One region of the Vibrio sp. R10-SG3-ISO3 genome, then DNA from elsewhere that is predicted to be linked to it. Evidence: predicted binding sites of a transcription regulator. Region 1 holds the regulator's gene; the other holds the start of a gene.

Region 1 (12,615 bases):
CATAAACTCCAAACCAAGAGTCCGGGTCTCTCTGACTGACGACGTTTATATCAGCACCTATAGCCCAATTAGTATCCAACGGTCGATATAGTACCTCACCACCAACGCCAGCAAACATCATCTCTAAGTAGCCGCCATAGGATTGCGAATAAATATTGTCTGATAGCTGCTCGAACCAAGTTAACTGTAATCGATTTAACCTTAAGGTATTATCATGGACGTAAGCTCTGAACATCGTTCTAACTCTAGGAGTTGAATAGTTATTGATGTGAGGAGAGTTCTCTACATAATTAAACTTATCGTAGTTATCAAACAAGTTTAGATAAATAGATCCACTAAGCTCCAAACTATCTGTCAACCAAACGTTGGATGTCCCATTGATACCAAAACTATACAAGTAAAAGCTTTCTGGTCCACCAAGCGTTTGTGATAATTTAGGCTCGACGCCAACAGACCACTTCTCTTTCGAATTCACTATAGGTTGGATGTGTTTCAAAGAAGTTGGCTGAGTCTTCTTGAAAGTGTCCGTCACATGACCATCCATAGTTCGATAGTTGGCATATTTGTCAAAATCAGACCTATCTATAGATACTTCCGTCATAACCAAACCACTCTGAGTTTCCTGAATGTTAAACTCTTGGATCTCATCGGTCAGTTCGTTGTTTAACAGAATGGCGGCTCGTTCCAACGCCTCGTTTCTATCTCTGTACTTTTCCTGCTCTGCTGAGAGTTGTATTGTCTGGCCATTCTGGGTCAACACTCCCTGAGAGTAGCCTGCATTAGACTCTAGCTCTTTTACAACCATATCCCAGTCAGTATCGCGCTCGCTAGGTCGCCCTTTTGATATAGGTTTGGGTTCATCACGCCAAGTTGCTTTTAGGTCGTTAAAATTAGTATACATATTCACACCTAATGTCAGTGTGTCACCGCGTTGATAGCTGACCTTGGCATCTATCCAGTCTGAGAATCGATAGCTTAGACCGAAATTCCAAGGTGTATGCTGGACCATAGTTTTCCCACCACGACTAACCGGAAAATCTTGGCTGTAATCATTGCCCTCATACTCCACTTTCAATCGAAGAGGCTCATAAGGTGTTTGATACTCGATACCACCAAATACCGCTGATGGCCCCTTAAACCAACGTGCGTAATCGACGCTGCCTCCGGAACCGCGAAAATCACTTGGGCGTTGGCAATAAGAGTCACTGACTTTGCAAAAGGGGTTCGTCACGCTACCTCTTTGACCTAAATAGCCCCATCCCAGACCCACGCTAAAATCAACAGAACCGAACCGCTTTGATACGGCGACAAACTCTCCGTCAAACAAGCCGGTTCCACCAAAGTCTCGAACACCTATTGAAGTTTCAGGTAACCAGTAGCTTTCCTCAAGGAGGCGCAATTTAAAATCTATACCTTTATCGGTATAGAGATTATCACCGCTATAATCGGCATCCGAGTTATACAGCACATCAGGTACTCGAGTATAGCGAACCGTTGTCTCCAGCCAGGGCATTAATTGTACTGAAGCCGTGTAGTGGTAGTAGTCATCGTTGTAATTCAACCCGACATTAAATTCACCTTCGTCGGCCATTCGGGCCGTAGGAGTTTGAAGCAACCCCACACCACCAAAATCCATTTGTGAAACCTGCCAATCAGCTTGAGCATAAGCCATGCTTTGAATACCGAAAACGCTAGGTGCGAATATTAAAGTTGCGACAAAGCGTTTCATGGCAGGTCCTTCCTCATACTAAGCAATTGAGTTATCGATTTTTCTAGTTCAATCGTTTCATCGGAGTCAGAGTCAAATCCAATAAATATTGTGCTTCCAGGTGTCAAAGAAACCCCTTCATCATTCCAATACGCATAACCCACCCGCTTACTCTCACCATCGGGGTAAATGACCCAAGCGTAGCTTTTGTGCGCCTCTGGCAGTAGTTTGACCGAAGTAAGATAATCCGATAACGTTTGGTTTGCAGACATAGAGACCTTGCTGGTCTGATAGACAGCGCCTTCGATTGATATCGTTGATGTTCGCATACCTTGTACAAGTTCAAAACGACCTGACAAAAGAGGATCATTTTTAGGATGAAGCCTGACTTGATCATAATCTAGCGAAACAAATTCTCGGTATCCAATTGGCCATGTTCGAACTTGCTCGATTAATGCGCCAATTGTTTTATTCTTGGTTAAGTCGCTTGATAGCTGTTCTTGCAGCCGATTCAAGACAGTCTGTTTCAGCTGAGAAGCTTTTTTGTGTTTGTCGTGATTAAACATTTTATTGGCGATACTATAGTCATCAAAAGTAATGGTTTGACTAAAAGAAGGGATATCACTCAGCACTTGGCTCAACCTGACGGGTATCGAATACTCCAGAGCAATCTCTTCCTGAGGCAACTGAATGACAAGTTGAGCGTTCACTTGAACGGTTACCAACAGTGTAATAATTAGTGCAACTAAGCTCTTCATCGTGGATTCTCTTGCCTACTTCTCATTCCATAGGGCTTCAATATTTCTAACTCTATTTTCAATTCATCAGGATGCAGCCATTGAACGGTCTTAACAACGTAACCTTGACGATCCAACCAGTAAATATTGTCAAACCGTTTATTCAGTCCCTTAAATTCAACCTTTTCAACAATCTTTTTCGCTGACAGACGGCCTCTGATCGTCTCGATACTTTCTTCGCCTACAACATAAGAGTTAAGCACGGCGATATGACCGAAGCGATAGTTAGGTTGCCAATCATAAATAGCCTGCCATTGTTGCGCTTGTGATGTATTAATGGGAAAGGGAGCTACATCGGATGAAGATATGTGTACTAAGTTTGTATCAGGCAGACCAACAGTTTTCACGATACGTCCATCCCTCGTAACGATCATTCCTCGGTCTGACGAAACCCACTTCAACAACATTGAATCTGATTTGGTTTCTTTGTCTGCAAACGCCAAGGCCATAAACAACCGAGGGCCATCATTAATACGCGCATAAATACTCGCGTATGGCAAAGAATCTACGTGTTGCCGCGTAACCGAGGCGTCTTCTCCGCCCAATACTCCCTCTCTCATCGTATCGCCGACATTTTGAAAACGTTGTGTGCAACCTGACAAAAGCATTCCGACTGAGAGGGCAAAAACCCATAATTTGCGCATGCATAAAACCTAAAAAATGCTGATAAAGTAATAAAAAAAACACCCCTCCCGGGGTGTTTTTTGACTAAACGAGGATTAGTTGGTAGTACCATCTGCGCCTGTTGTGCCATCATTGTTGTCTGCAACCGATGCAACAACCGCTCCAGCAACAACAACGCCTGCAGCAACTGCACCAACCGTTGCAGCGCCAATACCAGCACCAGCAGCAGCAGCAGCACCACCAGCAGCACCACCACCAGCAGCAGCACCACCGGCAGCGGCACTACCACTTGCAGTTGAACCAGAAGCTGCGCCAGCCGCCTCACCTGCAGCTAGTGCATTCCCAGAAACGCCAAAGGCAATTAATAGTGCCAACGCGATATTTTTCATGAATATTCCTTATAAAATTTGACTCAGTGATCACAAAGTTGAAGGATATTTAATCACTTCATGAACTATTTTATGAGACCAGAAGAACAATGTAAAACAATTAGCATAACAATTAACTCAGCGAGCTGATGTAACGTACTGACTAGTCGTTATTTTTATCCTCTTTGCGAAAAGCGTACTTTACGAGAACAACAGCGACACCTAACATACCCCCGAGCAAAGTAGCGAGTACGCAAATCAGCGCTCGTTTAGGGCCATCTTTGTCTTCTGGTACCACAGCTGGGTCTATCGTTTTAAAGACAAACTCTTCTTCTACCTCTGCTAGCATCTGGGTTTTATATTGCTCTTCAATCAACGAATAAAACATGTTTTGTAGCTCTGTAATCGATGTCTTAGTGATTTGTGTTTCTAAGTAGGCGATTTTCGAGCTTGCCTCTTTCAGCGCTTGTTCTTTCATCCATAAGTTGATGTCTTCAACCAATAAGGTGGTCCACTGGCGAGCGAGAAAGGGTGATTCACTAACCACTGAAACAGTGACCATTCCATTATCCTTGTTTTCGGAAACAGAAAGTATCTCTTTGAACGCTTTATGCGCCTCCCATAAAGTCGGCTTTAAAGACTCACCATTTTCGTCCAACATCCATTTACCTGTGCTGACATTGTACAGTTCCGAGTCGTAACGTATCTCTTCGTGGCTTTCATTCCAACTTTCAAGGGCCATGAGAGGCGCTAGAAGTTTGTGTTTCTCAATAAACGCCTCAATGAACTTTCGAGACTGTAACACAGCCAAAGCCTCAACTTTAGGGTCAGCTTGATTCCCTCCACCCAAACTAACACCTGCGAATGCGGCTAAATTTCCAAGAGAACCAGATATCCCCCCCGACCCTCCACCTTGAGTAGCCGTCAAAAGGGCTTGCGCTTTATAAGTATTTGGCTGATTTAGCGCAAATACTACCCCAGCTACAGAAAACAAAAACGTCACTAAAATGATTGTCCATTTGCCATGCCAAAGCGCAATAAACAACTCTTTTAAGTCGATTTCATCATCTCGAGTATCGGAAGGAAAAGGCGGTATAACGTGAAAGCCACCTTGCTGCGTATGTGTGGATTTAATATCTGACATGTTCGTAAGAATCGCCTAATTGTTTAATCGCAAACTTTGAGCGTTATTTCACCTTACTGATGAATGGGCTTATCAATAACGCAGATTATTATTTAAAGCGAGTTGTACATAGAACGTACAACTCGCTATCAACTCATATCAATCGCTAATGGCACTCCATGCAACTCCCAATTGATACATAATTTGTGTAGCAGAAGCGACTGTGCTCAAGCCATCAAGATAATCGACATCAACAGGTACTATGATGGTGTCACCAGGTTGTAATGACTCACTATTGCGGCTAAACCAAAATGAGTTGTTGGGCAACATTACTGAACCATTGGCTCGCACAACGTACACTCGGTCTGTATCTGCCTGTTTTTTGGTCCCACCTGCAAGTCGAATATAGTCTTCTACACTTTTTCCGTAATCGAAAGTATGAGTAGACGTAAACTGCACTTCACCAATGATGGAAACCGATTTATCAAACTCAGGAATATGAAGACGATCAAGATTGGTCAACAATATATTGGCATCTTGGTCACCAGCAAGAATAGCTGGTAAATCAATTACCATTCGTCCCAATGGCGCTGTGGATGACAAGTTCTCTACCAAGGCCATGGCTTCTGATGGACTTGATGAAAAGCTTGCACTCGAGCTGTTACGCCTCAACGTTAAGTTCGCAATCTCACTTTGTAAGGAACTTTTTAAGTGCTCCATTTGTTTTCGTTCACGCTCTTTCAAGCTCTCTCTCGCAAATACAGCACCATTTGGATAAGCAAACTCTGTTAGTCCACCAGCCCGTTCTATAACATCGAGGATAGTATCGCCTCTATTGATCGCGTAAACGCCGGGGTACATGACTTCCCCTGTTAGCTCAACAGTCATTTCAGAACGCCACGCTGTATTCTTGAGAACCGTCACGCGATCTTTAGATTGCAATACAAACTCACCATTTCTCGTGTCATTGCGACTCAGATCAAGCTGCACCTTTTCTAGCAGTTTGGTTTCATCTGTTGTCCTTGCATCAAAACGGATTAACTCAATGCCTTCTACATACGCAGCTTCCATGAGGCCACCTGCGGCTTTGACCAAGTCAGACACCGTCATATTCTGAGTAAGAGGGTATCTCCCAGGAAATTTCACCTCTCCAGTTATTTGTATTATTTGCGCAGGAAGAGCGAGCGAGGATTGCTCTTGCAATCGCTCTAGAATAGGCATTAGCTCTCGTTCGCGAAGAGACAGTTTATCATTGTCTGCCAAATCAGAGGCTTTAGCTACTGAGGAAACGCCACTAACAGATGAGCCGACTTGAGCATCGTTGGCTCTTTGTCTCTCTAACTCAATTCTTTTTTGTGCTCCTTTCCCCAACCAAAAGTCGACATCAAGATTGGTCGAAAACACAAATATTTGGTCTCTATTACTTAATGTGAGATCGTCTGTTGAACCAGGGTTTGCCATTGCCTTGCCGAGCTCAAATTGCAGAACCTCAATACCTTTTCTATATCCTTTCTCTCGAACTACCAAAGCGTATTCAAGATCTGCTGACGGCAACAAGTCTTCTTCGAATGAAGACAAAATGTCAGAGACTTTCATACCACTGCGAAACGAATGAATACCTTGTTTGGTTACTTGACCACGAACGGCCACTGCATCGACTAAATTAAGACTAGCTTTGTGGAAGAATATCTCATCACCGTCAGATACTTTGTATTGCCGACCAGCAGGCGTCGTATAATCAATAGTGTCGACAACAATACCTTTTTGAGTTTGCTTTCGAATGGTGACAGCCGCAAGATAAGCGGTATTCACAGTCCCACCAGCATACGATACAACATCTTTTAATGCTGTTTCACCAACGATTTCATAGTGAGCCGGTCGTGTCACTTCACCACTTATCGTGATGTTAGACTGTTTTGTTGGGATAAAAAGGGTATCGCCTTTTTGCAAACGAACATCTTTACTTGAATCACCTTCAAGCAATAGCTTATACATATCTAATTGGGCAACGACTCTACCTTTTCGCTTTAAAAATATGGAGCGTAGTGAACCTGTTGGTTTCACACCTCCTGCCGCGATAATGGCTTGAGTCATTGTCGTGAGACCATTTACATTGTAAGCACCAGGCTGATTAGCCTCCCCCGTAATGTAAACTTGCATTAACCTCATGCTTCCCATGGACACGGTCACGTTGACACCGATGATCCGTTCTTCAATCAAAGCGCTGAGCTGCTCATCGACCTGCTTAAAAGATTTACCTGAAACACTAAAAGGGCCGATTTTAGGCAAGGTAATATGCCCACTTCTATCAACAACGAGAGAATATTGCTGATCTTCCTTACCAAACACATGTACCAAGAGCTCATCACCCGCACCCAAAACATAATCTGTGGGAATGGGAGTGTTGTCGAGCGTTACAAAACTTCCTGGGACTCCGTTCAATACGTCATACCCAAACAGAGGAAGCGACTGATCTTGCACTTCCACATTTTTTTTAACCTCAGCTTCGGGTTCACTTGGCTGTACTCTCACTGGCTGAGATACGACGTTAACTGACGCTGGAGCCTGTGATGAGGATTCAAGGAGCGACAAGTCAACCCCATACTGGCGTGCCAGTTGCTCCTGCTGAGATTTCGGTAGCTTCTTGAATTGTTCTATTTGAGCTGGTGTAGGCTGATTGGCCAATGAAACTTGACTAATCAAAGTAATGCCTAGTAGTACCAGGTAGTTAAACACCTTCATACAATTTTAGGTCCCTTGCAAACTAATGGTAGGTTAGTAACGATACTCATAACCAAATGAAAAAATAGGCTCATTGTTAGAATAGGTATCCGAGACTACGTCTCGATAGCCCACTCCCAAGTTAAACATCCCTTGCAGATAAGGGATGTAGTAGTCGGTTTTCATCACCCTCTCTTGACCGTTGCTCGAACCTGAATCTCGAGCAACGATACTTAGCCGATGATCATTGGCCAATTGAGCATAAACAGCGACAGATTGACTGTTTCCCCAACTCAATGAGGTCAAGTCACTGATTAACTCATACTCTTTGGGATGAAGTACTTTAACGTAAGCTTCGTCAACATGCTGACTCTCTAAAACCAACGTCCAATCAATATCAAGCAAACGTCTATGACCTTCCCACCCCACAACAAAAGACTGGGTCTCCTGTCCCAAGGAAACCTTTTGAAAGGACGCAAACATTGCATGACTGAGCTCAAACATTTTTGGAAGAGGAACATTGAAATCAATGCCAAATGAGCGGTACGAGGCGCTGGAATCGAAGTCAGTGGATTCGTGATAGTTCAATGACACTTCTGCAAAATTAAACGGTTTCATTGAAAAGCGGTTAGACCATAAGTAGTCCGCCTCACTATCCGTTTCAGAGATCACACTATCCAGTTGCCAATAGCCTAATAGTCCCTGATTGTTTGATACCCATGACACTGATAAAGAAGGCGTCGAATTCCCATATGTGCCTAATTGTAAATTATGTTGCCATGTCGGCCCCCACCAACGTTCAAGGTATCCCAATGCAACTAACGAGTAACCAACATTAAAGGCAATATACGAACCGCTAAAGTCAATATCTTGATCATACTCTATGGGTAGCAAATCTTGCTGGGATATCCTTTGGTTTACGTAGTTCAAGTTAAGCCTGTACGCAAAACGGTCATCTAGATGATTATAGCTAGAGTAAATTCCCCAACTATCACTATCATTAGCGCCATATCCTAAAGACACTAGCGGCCCTGTCTGGTACTTCACTTTCGACATGAATTTACCACGTCCATATTGCGCATTACTCATTGCATGCCGCAACTGTCGATTTGCTACTAAGGCTTGTTCATCTGATATATGATTGTTGGTGAGATCATCGCCGATGCTAAGCCAACGTAGAGGAAATGTACTAACGGGAGAGCTCATCAGGCCAATATTTGAGAGTTGATTGAGTGATGCTCTTAGGAAAGGGTCATGGGACTCTAGCCATGGTGACGCTTTTACACCAAAGGGAAGACAGAAAAGAGACAACACCCACATTAAACCGAAAAATACTTGCAGTGTTACCTCTGAAAACGTGTCTTTTATAAAGAGCCGACGTCCTAAACATCCATTTACCACAATTAGAACCTTTGATTCTCTTTGAATCCCACTGACATAACCTATAATTATTATTAGCTTATTAGAATTTTGGTTTTCGATGAAATGGTGAACTAGCTACAAATAAGCACGCCCGATCATACTGCATCAATCACAAAGATATGCAGTATATAGAGTATTAACATATCAATAAAGTACTTCCCTTCTCATTATACTACGTAGTTAAAATGCCACTTGCGAAAATAAGAATACTGACGAGTAGCAAACTGCTCAAGGGGCACACTCGCCTTCGTTTTGGTGATATAGTGCGAACATACAAGGACAGGTATTACACATAAGGTTTGTCATGTCAGCAAAACACCCCATTATTGCCGTAACGGGCTCTTCCGGTGCGGGCACAACCACGACCTCTGAAGCGTTTCGCAAAATGTTTAACATGATGCGCGTGAAACCGGCTTGGGTGGAAGGGGACAGTTTCCACCGCTTTACGCGCCCAGAAATGGATGTCGAGATCCGCAAAGCGCGCGAGCAAGGACGCCACATCAGCTACTTTGGTCCGCAGGCGAACGACTTCCCTGCGCTGTCTGAGTTTTTTAAGCAGTATGGCAATGAAGGCACAGGGCAAATTCGTCGCTACTTGCACACCTTCGATGAAGCCGTGCCCTACAATCAAATGCCGGGTACCTTCACGCCGTGGCAAGATTTGCCGGAAAATTCTGACATGCTGTTCTACGAAGGACTGCATGGCGGCGTGGTGGATGGTGAGGTCAACGTCGCCCAACACGTCGACTTTTTGATTGGCATGGTACCGATTGTGAACTTGGAGTGGATTCAAAAATTCGTCCGTGACACGCGCGATCGCGGTCACTCACGCGAAGCGGTAATGGACTCGATTGTCCGCTCGATGGATGACTACCTCAACTACATTACCCCGCAATTTTCGCGCACCCACATCAACTTCCAACGCGTGCCGACCGTCGATACGTCCAACCCACTTAACGCTAAAGGCATCCCAAGTTTGGATGAAAGCTTTGTAGTGATCCGCTTGCGCGGCATCAAACAGGTCGACTTCCCATACCTGCTCGCTATGATTGATGGCTCTTTCATGTCGCGCCACAACACTATTGTCGTGCCGGGGGGTAAGATGAGTTTTGCGATGGAGCTCATCGTCAGACCTATCCTACAGCAGCTTATCGAGACGGGTAAAATTGGCTAGCGATCAGTCCTAAGACCCGTTTACTTGTCATACCGTGATCATGTGCACATTTTTGCGTAAACAATCACCAACTTGACACGATTAAAATCAAGAAATCCCTTTTGAAAAAGGCTACTATTTGTAACCGAAACAAAGATGGCTTGCAGCATTGAATAAGTGCTCTTATCCTAAAAAGCCTTGTTCAAGGCTTCGCGCCTTTTACTGGCGCGACAAAAATGGAAAGCGGCAAGCGTACCCTGCAGAGGAAGTGAGATATTATGGTTCTAGGTAAACCTCAAACCGATCCAACATTAGAGTGGTTCCTGTCACATTGTCATATTCATAAGTACCCATCAAAAAGCACATTGATCCACGCCGGTGAGAAAGCAGAGACGCTTTACTACATCGTCAAAGGCTCTGTGGCGGTACTGATTAAAGACGAAGAAGGTAAGGAAATGATCCTTTCTTACCTAAACCAAGGTGACTTTATCGGTGAACTTGGTCTATTTGAAGAAGATCAAGAGCGTACCGCTTGGGTTCGCGCTAAATCACCTTGTGAAGTTGCAGAGATCTCATTCAAGAAATTCCGTCAGCTTATCCAAGTCAACCCTGACATCCTGATGCGTCTATCTGCGCAAATGGCAAGCCGCCTACAAGTGACGAGCCAAAAAGTCGGTGACCTCGCCTTCCTAGACGTGACAGGCCGCATCGCGCAGACGCTACTTAACCTAGCGAAACAGCCAGATGCCATGACGCACCCAGACGGCATGCAAATCAAGATCACGCGTCAAGAGATCGGTCAGATTGTCGGCTGTTCACGTGAGACCGTTGGCCGTATCTTGAAGATGCTTGAAGAGCAAAACCTGATCTCCGCCCACGGTAAAACCATCGTCGTCTACGGCACGCGATAGGGCATTAGAGGCGAGTTCCTAGTGGCTAGTTCCTAGAGAAAACCTTTAAAGATTAAGAAAGCCACCCTGTCTACCAGCGGTGGCTTTTTATTTACCAGTACCCAGTTCCCATCACCCATTTCACCAGCCCCTCTAGCAACTAGGAACTAGGCACTCCCTACCCATTCGTACTCTCAAATATCTTATCCGCTGACGCCGCGACAAACCCTGGGTAGAGCTCACCATTACTCATCGGATAGCGTTTGGCGAATTCGTAGAAGCCGCCTGGGATCACTTGCGTACCGTCACTAAAGCTCACCTCGACTTTGTCTGCCATGGTGGACGATTGCTCAAGCAATACCTCTGGTGAGCCTTTCACTTCGCCACCCGACTCATTGATGACAAAGCCCGCTTGGCGCAGGTGCTCATTCACCGCCGCGACCTCGTCAAATGCCTTGAGCTGATTAACGCTTACGGTGAAATGGTTGGCCCCATAGCCGTGCGCCGCAAGCCATGCTGCGTACTCACTCTCTTGGGCGAGGGTTTGAAAATCTTCATAGCTGAGATCCCACAAACGGCCCGCATACAAAAACTCATGGCTTTGCAGTGCGGATGCCTCCACTTGTGCCACCAGCTTGCTGACAATGCGTTGCAGCGGCGCTGAGCACTCTTCGACTTTCAGCTCACTGATGAACACTTTTGGCAACGTCGGATCGGCGTGCTCGTAGTGCTTGGCGACCAAGTGTTTGCTCTCAAACAGGTAGTCACCGCACGCTTGGTAACCTAGCGCAATAAATGGCGCAGCCAATGTCTCGATACCGAGCGGCGCAATGTTAAAGGTGCGCAGCGCAATATGGTCATTGATCAGCGGCTCATCTTCTTCTAAAAGCTGATGAACCTTGGCCGCTTGAGGACATAGACGGGAAATATAGTCTTGCCACAGTAAATCGAACAGTTGAGCAGGCGTCATAACGTCTCCATGTTAATCGTGAAGCTGAATCGTAAAGCTGGTTCTTTAAAAGAATGGCTTAATCACAAACCTAGCAATGAATCGAACACCTTGGGCTCCAAGCGAGCCCAAGGTGCGTCTTACAGTTCTACACCCGGGCTTAACGTCTCAGGCAGCAAGGTGTGCTCGCCTTCCATCGACGCCATAGGGTAAGCGCAATAATCCGCAGCGTAGTAAGCACTTGGGCGAAGGTTGCCCGAGGCGCCCGGTCCGCCAAACGGCGCATCGCCACTTGCCCCAGTTAATTGGCGGTTGCGATTGACGATCCCTGCACGAATGTGGTCAACAAAGTAGGCCCACTCATCATCATCGGTGGACACCAGCCCAGCAGAGAGACCAAAGCGGGTGTCATTGGCCAGCTCAACGGCGCGCTCAAGACCTTGATAACGCACCACTTGCAGCAGCGGGCCAAAATACTCTTCATCTGGCAGCGCTTCGATGGCCGTGACATCAATAATCCCCGGAGTGACAAACGCCGCCTCGCCCGCTTTCGCTTCCACCAAGCTCACACCACCAAGGCTCTGCAAGTTCGCCTGTGCGTTGAGGATAAAGTGTGCCGCAGCTTTCGAAATTTGTGGGCCCATAAAAGGCGCTGGCTCTGCAAACGGCTGATCGACGCGCAGCTTGCGTGTGGCCTCAACCAAGCGATTGACCAAGGCATCGCCTTTGTCGCCCACAGGCACATAGAGACGTCGCGCACAGGTGCAACGCTGCCCGGCACTGATAAAGGCCGATTGCAAAATGGTGTAGACCGTCGCGTCCAGCTCACCATAGTGCTCACTGATGACCATAGGGTTGTT
Region 2 (12,615 bases), on a different contig from region 1:
GCAAGCGGAAATTTGGATGGGTGCGCACCCAAACGGCTGTTCTAAAATTGCCGCCACGGGAGAGTTGCTGTCAGAGGTGATCGCGAAAGACAGCAAAGGCATGTTTGGAGATTATACGGCTGCTCGTTTTGGTGAGTTGCCCTATCTGTTTAAGGTACTGGCGGCAGAAACGCCGTTGTCGATACAGGTCCACCCGAGCAAAGAGAGAGCACAACAGGGCTTTGAGAGAGAAAACGCCTTGGGTATTGCCCTAGATGCGCCAAACCGTAACTACAAAGATCCGAATCACAAGCCGGAGTTGGTGTATGCGTTAACCTTCTACAAAGCCATGAATGGTTTTCGTCCTATCGCAGAGATCATCGCGCTGTTTAACGAAGCCAACATAGCGTCACTAAGCCAAGAATTGGCGCAGCTTAAGCAGCAACCCAATAGCGATTCGCTCAAGTGCTTTTTTAGCGCGATTATGTCACTCGAGGGCGCTGCGAAGCAGTTTGCTCTTGAAGAGCTGTATGCCGCTATTGAGCGCCCTGCAAGAACCGCTATGTCACGTGAAGCATTTCAGTACGTTGCGGATTTTAAACAACACTATAAAGATGACATTGGCTTGTTCTCTCCCTTGTTGTTGAACACGGTTGAGTTGGCGCCTGGAGAGGCGATGTTCTTACATGCGGAAACACCTCACGCCTATGTACAAGGGACAGGGCTGGAGATCATGGCAAACTCTGATAACGTTCTACGCGCGGGGCTGACGCCGAAATACATTGATGTTCCAGAGCTGATAGATAACACGCGTTTTGAGCCTATTGATCCTCGCCACATTAAGCTGGAGCCCGTACTTAAAGAGGGTAAGTTGAGTTATCCGATTCCTGTCGATGATTTCGGTTTTGATGTTCTGTCTGCGACGGATGAAGTGAAATCCATCTATCTGCGCAGCGCAGAAATTTTGTTTTGCGTTGAGGGTGAAGCGGTCATCAGTGCCAATGATGAACACGTCACTCTGCGTCCAGGAGAGTCGGTGTTTGTCAGCCATAATTCTAACGTTTACCAATATCAAGGGAACGGTATCTTGGCTCGTGCTTACAACTAGTGCCCCCCGGACGGTTGTCAGTAATAAAGGTACCAGAGCCTAAACGGGTAGGTTCTATTTAGGCTCAGTATTGGTTTGATGGTCGCTCACAACTCTGTCGAACGCAGTTTGACCATGCCGCCGCAAGGCGGTTTTTTTACGTGTTGGATTCCGGTCATTCTCCGCGTTCAAAGCAGCGCTTTTATCTCTTCCAACTTGGCAACAATCGCATTCTTGTCCAAGGGCTGGGCGACTTTCATCGCGCTACTCTCTCGTTGGAGGAGGGTAACAGGTACGGTGATCTGGGCACGCTGGTGAGGGCCTCTGTTGTCACTCTCAATCGCGATCTTGACCGCTTGTTGACCAATGGTGAAAAAGTCTTGCTCGACAGTGGTGAGGGCAGGGGTGAAATAGGCGCTGTCCTGTTGACCATCAAAGCCCACCACCGAAACGTTATCGGGTACACGAATACCATGTTCATTGAGGGCGCAGAGAACGCCCAGCGCCATTTGGTCACTGGCCACTAAGACCGCATCGAATGAGAGACGCCTTGCAAGGGCGGTTTTGATGGCCAAATAGCCGCTCTCAGCCTGCCAGTTCCCAGTTTCACACAGCACTACTTGCGCTTGATGGTTTGAGAGGGTCTCTTGCCAGCCTTGTAAGCGTAGGGATGACGCCGTGGACTCTTGTGGACCTGAGATCAGCACAAAACGCTCGCGACCACAGTGAATCAAATGCTGGGCCGCAAGACTTGCACCCTCATAGTGAGCGGCGCACACCGAGTGGGCTGGTGTATCGGGCGGAACGTCGATAAAGACTAAGCGAAGCTGCGAGAACTTCTCGACCAAGTGTACTGCTTGGCCACTATCTAATGGGGCATTGATAATGATGGCGTCCACTTGCTGCGCCATCAGCTCACGAATGGCGCTTTTCATCGCGTCCATGTCTGTCTGGCTGACCACAGAGAGTGCGGTGCCATAACCCAACTGTTGCGCTTGTTGGCGAATGCCACTGTCAATCAGCGCCACGCCATGCAACGAGAGATCCAATGACACCACGCCCACCATATGACTTTTCGCTCGGCTGAGCATTTGAGCGCCCTTGTTGGGCACGTAGCCCAACGCCTTGATCGCTGCGTTGACTTTATCGCGTGTGGCAGGGGAGACACTGTCAGCACCATTGGTGACACGTGAGACAGTCTGCGTTGATACACCGGCCAATTTTGCGACATCTTTAAAGGTGACGGACATAAAAACACCACTCCAATATAACGAACTTAATGTGATCATACCACTATACTTTTGTTTCCGAAAACAAATTGAAGTGGTGCACAGTCTTGTCAGTGTGAGGTTAATATTGATCACATTTATAGGCGGGTTATGTCGTGTCGCTAGTGAAAAGTAGGACAATGAATCTATTCATTATGTTTGCGAAAACATCAAGAGGGTGTATGAGCCAATTTATTCATTTATCAAGTCAACAACACAGCGTGATCATTAAAGTAGATCGCGTTCCTGAGATTCTTCATTGGGGAGCGAAGATTGCTCAAATCGATGAGGATTTACTGCTCTCTACCGAGCGACCGATATCTCAAGCTCGACTGGATGTCGATGTGCCTTTGTCCTTGTGTCCTGAACTCGGTAGTGGGCACTTTAACGCACCGGGTATAGAAGGGCATCGTGATGGAGAGGACTGGGCACCGGTTTTCCAGGTAACGGGAGTCTCTCACAGCGATCACAGCGCAACCTTTGAGCTCAGTGATGATGTGGCAGGGCTCGCGCTCACGATTGAGTTGCAACTGGACCCTGTCAGCGATGTGCTGCAAAAACGTGTTGCGGTAAAAAATGTTGGCGCATCAACCTATTACCTTGGCAAGCTATCGTCGACGCTACCATTGCCGAATCACGCGAATGAACTGATGACCTTCCACGGCCGTTGGTGTCATGAGTTCCAAACTCAGCGTCAGCGCTTTGAACATGGTGGCTTTATGCAAGAGAATCGCCGTGGACGTACCTCTCACGAGAATTTCCCTGGCTTGTTTGTCGGAACCAATGGCTTTAGTGAGCAGCAAGGTCAGGTGTGGGGTGTTCACCTCGGTTGGAGTGGCAACCATCAAATGCGCGCTGATGTACGAAGTGACGGACGCCGTTTTGTTCAAGCGGGTGAGTTGCTGCTCTCTGGTGAAATGCGCTTATCGCCCGGCGACGTTTACCAATCACCTTGGCTCTATGGCGTGTACAGCCAAACCGGTCTCAACGGTATTTCTGAGCGCTTCCATCAGTTCGTGCGCTCTCATATTGTGCGTTTCCCTCAAACCAAGCCTCGTCCAGTGCATCTGAATACGTGGGAGGGCATCTATTTTGACCACAAGCCGGAGTACATCATGCAGATGGCCAGCGAAGCGGCAGAAATGGGCGTGGAGCGATTCATTATTGATGATGGTTGGTTTGTGGGCCGCGACGGTGAGCGAAGCGCCCTCGGAGACTGGTATCTGGATGAAAACAAATACCCCGATGGGCTCGAGCCAGTGATTGCACACGTTAATGATAAGGGCATGGAGTTTGGTTTGTGGGTGGAGCCTGAAATGGTGAGCCAAGATTCCAATCTCTACCGCGCATACCCTGATTGGGTGCTGGGCTTACAAGGCTATCATCAGCCGTCAGGTCGCTGGCAGTATGTGCTAGATCTGCAAAATCCGCTCTGCTTTGAGTACCTCTATGACAGGCTTAACGATCTGTTAAGCCGCTACAACATCACCTATCTTAAGTGGGATATGAACCGTGAATTGGTTCAACCTGGCCATCAAGGCAAACCGGCGGTGCATGGTCAAACCAAGGCGCTTTATCGCTTGGTGGATAAGTTACTTGAGTCACATCCAACAGTGGAGATTGAGTCTTGTTCATCGGGCGGTGGACGTATTGATTTTGAGGTCTTAAAACGAACCCATCGTTTCTGGGCGTCAGACTGCAACGATGCGTTGGAGCGTCAAACCATTCAGCGTGGCATGAGCTACTTTTTCCCACCGGAGGTGATGGGGGCGCACATTGGCCCCGCTGAGTGTCACTCAACCAACCGTCGTCACAGCATCAACATGCGTGGTGTGACTGCTTTGGGTGGACATATGGGGGTTGAACTTGATCCCGTGTCGGTCAGCAAAGAAGAAAAAGCCGCCTTTGCGCACTATATCGCCTTGCATAAACGCTATCGCCATTTGTTGCATCACGGCCGCTCATTTCGCATCGACCCTGCTGATGATCGCCAGCACATCTATGGCGTGGAAAACGGCGAAGAAATGCTGCTGACGGTGTGTCAATTGGCGATGCCGAATCACGCGCTACCTTCGCCGCTGCGTGTCAGCTGTGTGGATGAACACGCGCGTTATGAAGTGACGATCGTCGAAATGCCGCAAACCAGCTTCCAACTGATGAAACAAAGACCGAAATGGTTGGATAAGACGCTGAAATTAAGCGGCGACAACCTCAAAGAAATTGGTGTGACTTTACCCATTTTAGACCCGGAATCGGCGTTGATTGTCCATCTGAAAAAGACCCATTAACGTCACAAGTTTACCATCACGCTAGGCTTTGCCTGCTGAGCTTCTAAGCAGACCCCCGGCACGGTTTAGCGTGATCCCCTACATAACGAAAAAGCGATCCCCAAGCGCTAATTAGAATATTTCAATAATGAAGGAAACAAGATGTCTATAACCGTACTGCTGTCGTTTTTGCTGTTTACGGGCTTTGTGGTGGTATTTACCTACAACAAAGTGCGTAACGATAAGAACAATTCTGAAGAAGGTTTCTTCCTCGGTGGACGAAGCCTGACCGGTGGGTTGATTGCTAGCTCACTGATTTTGACTAACCTCAGCGCCACCAGTTTTGTCGGCATGAGTGCCCAATCCTATACCCACAATATGAGTGTGATGGGGTGGGAAGTCGCGTCCGGTGTCACCTTGGTGATCATCGCGCTACTGCTGGTCCCGCGATACCTTAAACAAGGTATTACCACCATTCCGGACTTTCTCGAAAGCCGCTATGACATGTCGGTGAAAAAGTTCGTTACCTTACTCTTCCTCTGCCAATATGTGATTAACATTCTCCCGACCACCTTGTACGCTGGCGCAGTGGTATTGGGTGAGATATTTGATGTGCAAGGTTTGCTTGGTATTTCTGAGTTTGGCTCGATTGCGTTGATCTCCGCGACCATAGGTGTACTCGGATTTTTCTATGCTATTTATGGTGGCCTGAAAGCGGTGGTGATCGCTGATACTATCAATGGTGTTGGGCTGATTATTGGGGGATTGATGATCCCAGTGTTTGGCTTAATGGTGCTTGGTGGTGGCAGCTTTGCCGAAGGGTTGGATATTCTACTAACGGCGGCGCCAGAGAAGCTGCAATCGGTCGGTACCGAAAGCGATCCACTGCCGTTCTCAACCCTATTTACGGGTTTGTTGCTGGTGAACCTTTACTACTGGGGAACGGATCAATCGATCATTCAACGTGCATTGGGCGCAAAAAACCTCAAAGAAGGTCAAAAAGGTGTGATTTTGGCCGGTGCGATTAAGGTCATTTCGCCGCTGTTTTTGATCATTCCCGGTATCATTGCGTTTCACATGTTTGGCGCCGATGCAGGCAATCCAGACTCAATGTACACGCGCCTTGTCAATGAAGTGTTGCCTAAGCCATTGGTGGGGTTCTTTGTTGCGGTCATGTTTGGTGCGATATTGAGTACCTTCAACGGGGTACTCAACAGCTCAACCACGCTTTTTGCACTTAACGTTTATAAACCTTTGTTTGGCAGAGATAAAAGCGACGAGGAGCTGGTGGGCAAAGGACGTGTGTTTGGTGTGTTGATTGCTATCGTCTCGGTTTGCATCGCGCCATTTATCATGTACGCACCGGAAGGTTTGTTCCAATACTTGCAGATGGTTGCGGGCTTCTTTAGTGTGCCGATCTTTACTATCGTATTTGTCGGTTACATCTCTAAACGTGTGCCTGCACTGGCGGCGAAAGTGGCATTGGTGGTGTTTGTGTCATCCTACGGGGCCATGCAGTTGGTGTTCGATACGCCGATTCACTTCCTGCACCAACTGGCCATTCTATTTGTTGTTTGTACGGCGTTGATGTTCATCATTGGCCGTATTGCTCCTCGTGACACCGAGTACGAGATGCCTATCAACGAGTCAATGGACGTGACACCGTGGGCATTTCGCTTTGAAGCGTCAGCGATCATCTTATACATGGTGTTGGGTGCGTATGTGATGTTCTCGAATGTAGGTTTTGTCTCCAATGACCCGACGGTAATGCAGGTGTACGGTGTCTGTGGTTTGGTGATGTTGGTCGGTATCGCTTTGAGAGTCGCCAAGCGCCGTAAATCGACGTTGCTAACCACTCAAACAGAGTAACCGCCTCGTGACTGTTAACAAATAATAAAATCCCCCGCTTATCAATGGATAGGCGGGGGATGTTTATCATCTGAATTTGCCTGCTTGTTGGGCGAGACTTAAGCGATTTTCGTCATCTTATCGACGGAGAAACGCTCCACCATGCCCTCAACTTCGGCGCCGTAGGCTTGAAAGTGCGCGCTGGCGGCGTGCGCTTGCAGTGCTTGCTCGGATTGCCAGATTTCATACACAACGAAATGGGCAGGATTGTCGTTGTTTTTGTGCAAATCGTAGCAAATACACCCTACTTCTTTGCGAGTTTGCGTCACTAACTTGGTCAGAGCGCCTTCTACCTGTTCAATATCGTTCGTTTTGGCGATCACATTGGCGACGACAGTAACGGGTTGTTCAGTCATTTTGATGCCTTACAACGTGGTGATTACATCGTCTAGCGCCAAGCGCGCTTTAGGCAAGCCGTGGTTATAGTCTTCACCGTCTAGGTGGTAACCCATCGCAAGTGCGACTTCTACCACGTGACCGTCGAGCTCTTGTTTAAACTCTTCACCAATCAATGCCGGGTCCACTCCTTCCATTGGCGTAGAATCAATGCCAAGGCGAGCTAAGGTGTGAAGAATATTGCCCAGGGCTAGGTAGACTTGGGCTTTGGTCCAGTGACCATTGAAGCCGGTCTCATCGGTGTTCATGTCAGCAAACGCATAGGCACCCATAAACGCATCGTACATGTCAGCAGGTAGGTGGCCCGAGGTAACTTCAGCGTCAACACGTTTGGCGAACTTCTCCTTGGTGAACTTAGGATCGTAAGCAAACAAGATGGTGTGTGAGGCCGCGGTCGCATGCGGTTGGTTGAATTGGTGCATGTTCGCGAACGTATTATGAAAACGCTGCTTCGCTTCGTCAGACTCAACAATGATGAACTTCCAAGGTTGAGAGTTGATTGACGAGGCCGATAAACGCAATGCTTCTTTGATCACCGCCATATCTTCTGCCGAGATACGTTTGCTCGGGTCGTATTTTTTCGCGGTGTAACGAGAGTTCAAATCTTGAATGATTGGGTGAGTCATGTTGGCTCCTAAATTGTCTATGTTGTACTGATGACTAGGGCTGATGTTCACAATGGTCAACCACCACTTGGCCCGCTTATCAAAAGGTTTTCTGCGCTGCGTTGAGGCAGCGAAGCGATGGCGTTACTATAAGCGCGGTCTATGAATGGAAAAAGTGTCATCCTGTCCAATCACTTTGGACGCAATCGTCCATAATCTTTCTAGGACACTGAAAAAATAAGGAAAAATGACTGATGTCTATCAAAGGGTTCCACCATGTCGCCATTATCTGCTCTGACTATTCGACGTCGAAAGCGTTCTACACTCAGGTGTTAGGATTTGAGGTGATTGCGGAAAACTATCGAGCGGAAAGAGCCTCCTACAAACTGGATTTGGCTTTGCCTGGTGGTGGTCAAATTGAGCTCTTTTCCTTTCCATCACCGCCTGAAAGACCAACCCGACCTGAAGCGCGAGGATTGCGTCATTTAGCCTTTGTGGTGGATGACGTTGAGGCGTACGGGCAATATTTAACAGAGCAAGGGGTAGAGGTGGAACCCATCCGAGTGGATGAGTTCACAGGTAGAGCCTTCACATTCTTTCAAGATCCCGATGGTTTACCGCTGGAAATCTATCAAGCTTAGTGGTGCTCATCGAGGAGCAGGGCATCAAAGCGTGGGTTGCCATGTAGCCCCTCCAAATCCGGCTCCGTATTGATCAATTCTCGAATCGAAGGACTTGATTCAATCGCTAATTCCAAATCCAGAATTGCCTGCTCTTCAATCCCCAAACGAGAGTAGGCACAAGCACGCTGATAGAGTGCAGGGCCATTATTGTTGTCGAGGTTAAGGACACGATTACACAGACTCAACGCCCAGTGGTACTCGCGAATTTCCATCGCTGCATCCGCCTTGTAGGTCAGCGCTTCAAGATCGCCCGGTCGCATGGTCAAGATCTCATCATACACATCAATTCGCTGCTCGGCGGTCGGCATACTTTGCGCTCTTAGCCATAAGTTGTGGATTTCATTGATCTTCTCAATCTCTTTGTTGTTTTCACTGATCACGCGCGTCTTACGTTTTAGATCGCGTTCCAGTGCACTGAATTTCTTCTCGTACTCTTTGGCAATCGCATCGAGTCGCTTGTCGGCCATGTCTTTGGTGTTGTGCTTGAACTCTCGCAGAGATTGCCAACCAACAAAGGCAATCAACGACGCGACACCGGCGATGATGTAGAAAAAGTAGGTCACGGTGACGTTGGCGTAGTTGAGGGATTTGTCGGCCACTTCGAGCTCTCGGTCGGTAATTTGAACCACCAAGCGGCGCTCTAAATCTTGTTGGTCTTGGCGCAGAGCTTTGAGCTCATCGAGGATATAGCGCTCCATTAGCGGGCGATCGAGCATCTCGGAGTCGGAGTATTTTTCTTGCTCCGCGAGGGTAGGGAAACTCAGTGAGAGGAGCATGAGAAAACTAATTAGGGTTCGAATCATCGGGGGTTCCAATCGAGTCACTTAAGATAAATATAAGCTTAGTTAATCATAGACGCGCGCGACATGATACTCCGAATGAAATAATTTAGTGCACTAACCATTGTTAAACTTTATGTGCAATTTGGATTTATGTGATTTTAATCACAAAAATGCGGTTGATTCGGCGCCAGATTTGATTTTTGGTGCCCGATTTTGCTCATAATAATGGCGAATTTAATTAGAGTTCAAAGGAAATGTATCTGCACATGATTACGTCAGCGCCCTGGGTTATGTATCCGGAAATTACACAACCCCAACGCCCAACGTGGCGGTTTAGAGAGCCGAGTGATACCGATGGCGACCAGATTTTCCAACTCATCAAAGATTGTCCGCCACTGGATGTTAACTCTTCGTACTGTAACTTTCTTCAGTCTACCCACTTTGCGGACACCTGCATTTTGGTTGAGATTGATGATGAGGTGGCTGGATTTATCTCTGCCTACCGCAAGCCACAACAGCCAGATGTGCTGTTTGTTTGGCAAGTGGCGGTATCGAGCGATCACCGAGGTAAAGGCATCGCTTCGAAAATGTTAGACCGCCTGCTCGCTCGCGACACCTTGTCCGACATCAACGCGATAGAAACGACGATAACAAAGAACAATACGGCGTCGTGGATGTTGTTCGAAAAGCTGGACAAACGTCATGGCAAGCGCGGTGAGATTTCGGTTTTCTTGGACCAAAACACCCATTTTAAAGGGGAGCACGATACTGAGTATTTGTATCGCATCCCACTTTCTCGTGCTCACGCACACTCGTCCCAATAAATAATTGAGGAACCCAAACGGTCTTATTATGGATATTTTTAATAAGCAAGAATCAAAAGTACGTTCATATTCAAACAACTTTCCGGTGGTATTCACCAAAGCCAAAGGTTGCTGGCTAGAAACTGAAGGGGGCGAGCGCTATCTCGATTTCTTAGCCGGTGCGGGCTCATTGAACTATGGCCACAACAACCCGGTACTAAAAATGGCCTTGTTGGAGTACATCGAATCTGATGGCATCACGCATGGTTTAGACATGCATTCCACCGCCAAAGCGGCGTTTCTTGACGCGTTTAATCGCATCATCCTTGCGCCGCGTGAACTCAACTACAAACTGCAGTTTACTGGCCCAACGGGCACAAACGCGGTAGAAGCCGCGCTCAAACTGGCGCGTAAAGTGACAGGACGTAGCTCGATTGTCGCCTTTACCAACGGTTTCCACGGCTGTACTGCTGGCGCACTGGCTGCAACGGGTAACCAGCATCACCGCCAAGAAATGGGCCAAATGCAGAGCCAAGTGACGCGTATTCCATTTGATGGTTATGCCGATATTGATGGCTTAAAACTGTTTGAAACCATGCTGCAAGATAACTCAAGCGGTATGGACAAACCTGCTGCTGTACTGCTTGAAACCGTACAGGGTGAAGGGGGGTTGAATGTGGCCTCTAACGCTTGGCTACAAAAACTCGATGCACTGTGTAAAGCCAACGGTATTCTATTGATTGTTGATGATATTCAAGCGGGCTGTGGCCGTACGGGCACCTTCTTTAGTTTCGAACCTGCAGGGATCACCCCAGATATCGTGACGCTCTCGAAGTCGATTGGTGGGTACGGCTTACCGATGGCCGTCGTACTGCTGCGTCCGGAACTGGATATTTGGAAGCCTGGTGAGCACAACGGTACGTTTAGAGGTAACAACCATGCTTTCGTCACCGCAGCGAAAGCGCTTGAGACCTACTGGGCCGATCCACAGTTTGAAGCCCACGTGAAAAACTGCGCCGACAAAGTGACGCAAGTGACTACTCGCAGCTTGAAGCGTCACCCTAACTTGTTTGAGCAAGTGAAAGGTCGCGGCATGATGCAAGGTATTGAGTGTGTCAACGGCGACATTGCCAGCGAGATTGCTAAGCACTGTTTTGAGCTCGGCATGGTGATCGAGACAGCAGGACCTGACGATGAAGTGGTGAAGTTTTTCTGCCCACTGACCATCACAGAAGAAGAATTAGAACAAGGTCTGCGCATCTTTGAAGAGGCGGTTCAACGGGTCGCGGTTAAGCAGTTTAAGCAAGCGTCTTAAGTTCAAAACAACGTCGTACCGACCCCATTCGGTTGGCAGAAAAAGAAAATGAAAAGGAACAGAGAATGATAGTCAGAACCTTAGATGAATGTCGTGATAGTGAACGTCGTATCGCGACGGATAATTGGGAAAGCGTGCGTATGTTGCTCAAAGACGACAACATGGGTTTTTCTTTCCACATCACGACGATTTACGAAGACAGCGAAACGCACATTCACTACAAAAACCACTTGGAGTCTGTCTACTGCATGAGCGGTAAAGGTGAAATTGAAGTCGTCGGTGGTAAGACATACCACATTGAGCCGGGCACATTGTACATCCTCGATAAGCACGATGAGCATTATCTGCGCGCCTACAAAGGGGCCGACATGGTGATGGCCTGTGTCTTCAACCCGCCACTGACAGGCGCAGAAGTGCATGATGAAAAAGGGGTCTATCCCATCGCAGATTAGGGGCAATGAGCAGGAACAACGCACCTAATCCTAACCATTAAATCGAACGAAAGGCGATATTATGACTTATACCGTAGAGAAAATCGGCGGTACCTCAATGACGGCATTTGATGCCGTGCTAGAAAACATAATCCTGCGTCCCAACCGGGACAACCTCTATAATCGAGTGTTTGTGGTGTCCGCGTATGGCGGCATCACGGATGCGCTGCTGGAGTGTAAAAAGACCAGCAAACCTGGGGTGTATCAGCTGATCGCGAAACGCGATGACAGCTGGAGCGATGCATTGGCAGAGGTTGAGCAGCGCATGCTGCTGACCAACGAGCATATGTTTGCCGACCCCATGAACCGGATGCGCGCGGACAAGTTCATTCGCTCGCGTATTTCTGAGGCGCGCAACTGCATCTCAAATATTCTGGAAACGTGCCAATACGGCCAGTTCACTTTGCGCCACTACTTGCCTCAAGTACGTGAATTTTTGGCGTCAATAGGTGAAGCGCACAGTGCATTTAACACGGCATTAAAACTGAAAAATATGGGCATTGAAGCGCGTTTTGTTGACCTCTCAGGCTGGAGCTCTGACAAAGTCGAGAGCTTAGATGAGAATATCCTCAACGCCTTTAAAGAGATTGATGTCAGCCAAGAGCTCCCCATCGTCACGGGTTATGCGTCATGTAAAGACGGCCTGATGTCGACTTTTGATCGTGGCTACAGCGAGATGACGTTTAGCCGCATCGCCACACTGACCAATGCGGATCTCGCCATTATCCACAAAGAGTATCACCTTAGCTCGGCGGACCCTCGCGTCGTTGGCCCTGAGAAAGTATTGCCAATTGGCCACACTAACTATGACGTGGCGGATCAGTTGGCAAGTCTCGGGATGGAAGCCATTCACCCGAATGCTGCGGCAGGGCTGCGTGAAAGCGGCATTGAGCTGCAAATCAAGAACACGTTTGAGCCTGAGCATCGTGGTACTCTGATTTCCAACCAGTTCCAGCCGACGGCGGACAAAGTGGAAATTATCGCCGGTAAGCAGAAGGTCTTTGCGCTGCATCTCTTTGACCAATCCATGG

The links. Region 1 encodes CRP, which controls carbon source genes, mostly activating them, when cyclic AMP is high. Its sites were predicted from a motif close to TGTGANNNNNNTCACA; they were not measured.
Region 2: the regulator CRP is predicted to act here: its motif matches at 9,127-9,142, upstream of ectA (diaminobutyrate acetyltransferase).

What each region holds. Positions count from the first base shown of each region.
Region 1 is NZ_JCBDHE010000030.1:54,283-66,897, forward strand. It holds gene AC6R1A_RS07175 (YjbH domain-containing protein) at 1-1,729, opposite strand, end outside; gene AC6R1A_RS07180 (capsule biosynthesis GfcC family protein) at 1,726-2,466, opposite strand; gene AC6R1A_RS07185 (YjbF family lipoprotein) at 2,463-3,149, opposite strand; gene AC6R1A_RS07190 (hypothetical protein) at 3,225-3,518, opposite strand; gene AC6R1A_RS07195 (Wzz/FepE/Etk N-terminal domain-containing protein) at 3,661-4,641, opposite strand; gene AC6R1A_RS07200 (SLBB domain-containing protein) at 4,780-7,362, opposite strand; gene AC6R1A_RS07205 (capsule assembly Wzi family protein) at 7,396-8,742, opposite strand; gene AC6R1A_RS07210 (phosphoribulokinase) at 9,068-9,937, shown strand; gene crp (cAMP-activated global transcriptional regulator CRP) at 10,195-10,827, shown strand; gene AC6R1A_RS07220 (DUF1338 domain-containing protein) at 10,985-11,776, opposite strand; gene astD (succinylglutamate-semialdehyde dehydrogenase) at 11,896-12,615, opposite strand, start outside.
Region 2 is NZ_JCBDHE010000037.1:9,349-21,963, reverse strand. It holds gene manA (mannose-6-phosphate isomerase, class I) at 1-1,087, shown strand, start outside; gene AC6R1A_RS08965 (LacI family DNA-binding transcriptional regulator) at 1,255-2,316, opposite strand; gene AC6R1A_RS08960 (alpha-galactosidase) at 2,517-4,622, shown strand; gene AC6R1A_RS08955 (solute:sodium symporter family transporter) at 4,764-6,470, shown strand; gene AC6R1A_RS08950 (putative quinol monooxygenase) at 6,569-6,865, opposite strand; gene AC6R1A_RS08945 (nitroreductase family protein) at 6,875-7,531, opposite strand; gene gloA2 (SMU1112c/YaeR family gloxylase I-like metalloprotein) at 7,765-8,151, shown strand; gene AC6R1A_RS08935 (tetratricopeptide repeat protein) at 8,148-8,969, opposite strand; gene ectA (diaminobutyrate acetyltransferase) at 9,242-9,799, shown strand; gene ectB (diaminobutyrate--2-oxoglutarate transaminase) at 9,828-11,093, shown strand; gene AC6R1A_RS08920 (ectoine synthase) at 11,159-11,545, shown strand; gene AC6R1A_RS08915 (aspartate kinase) at 11,607-12,615, shown strand, end outside.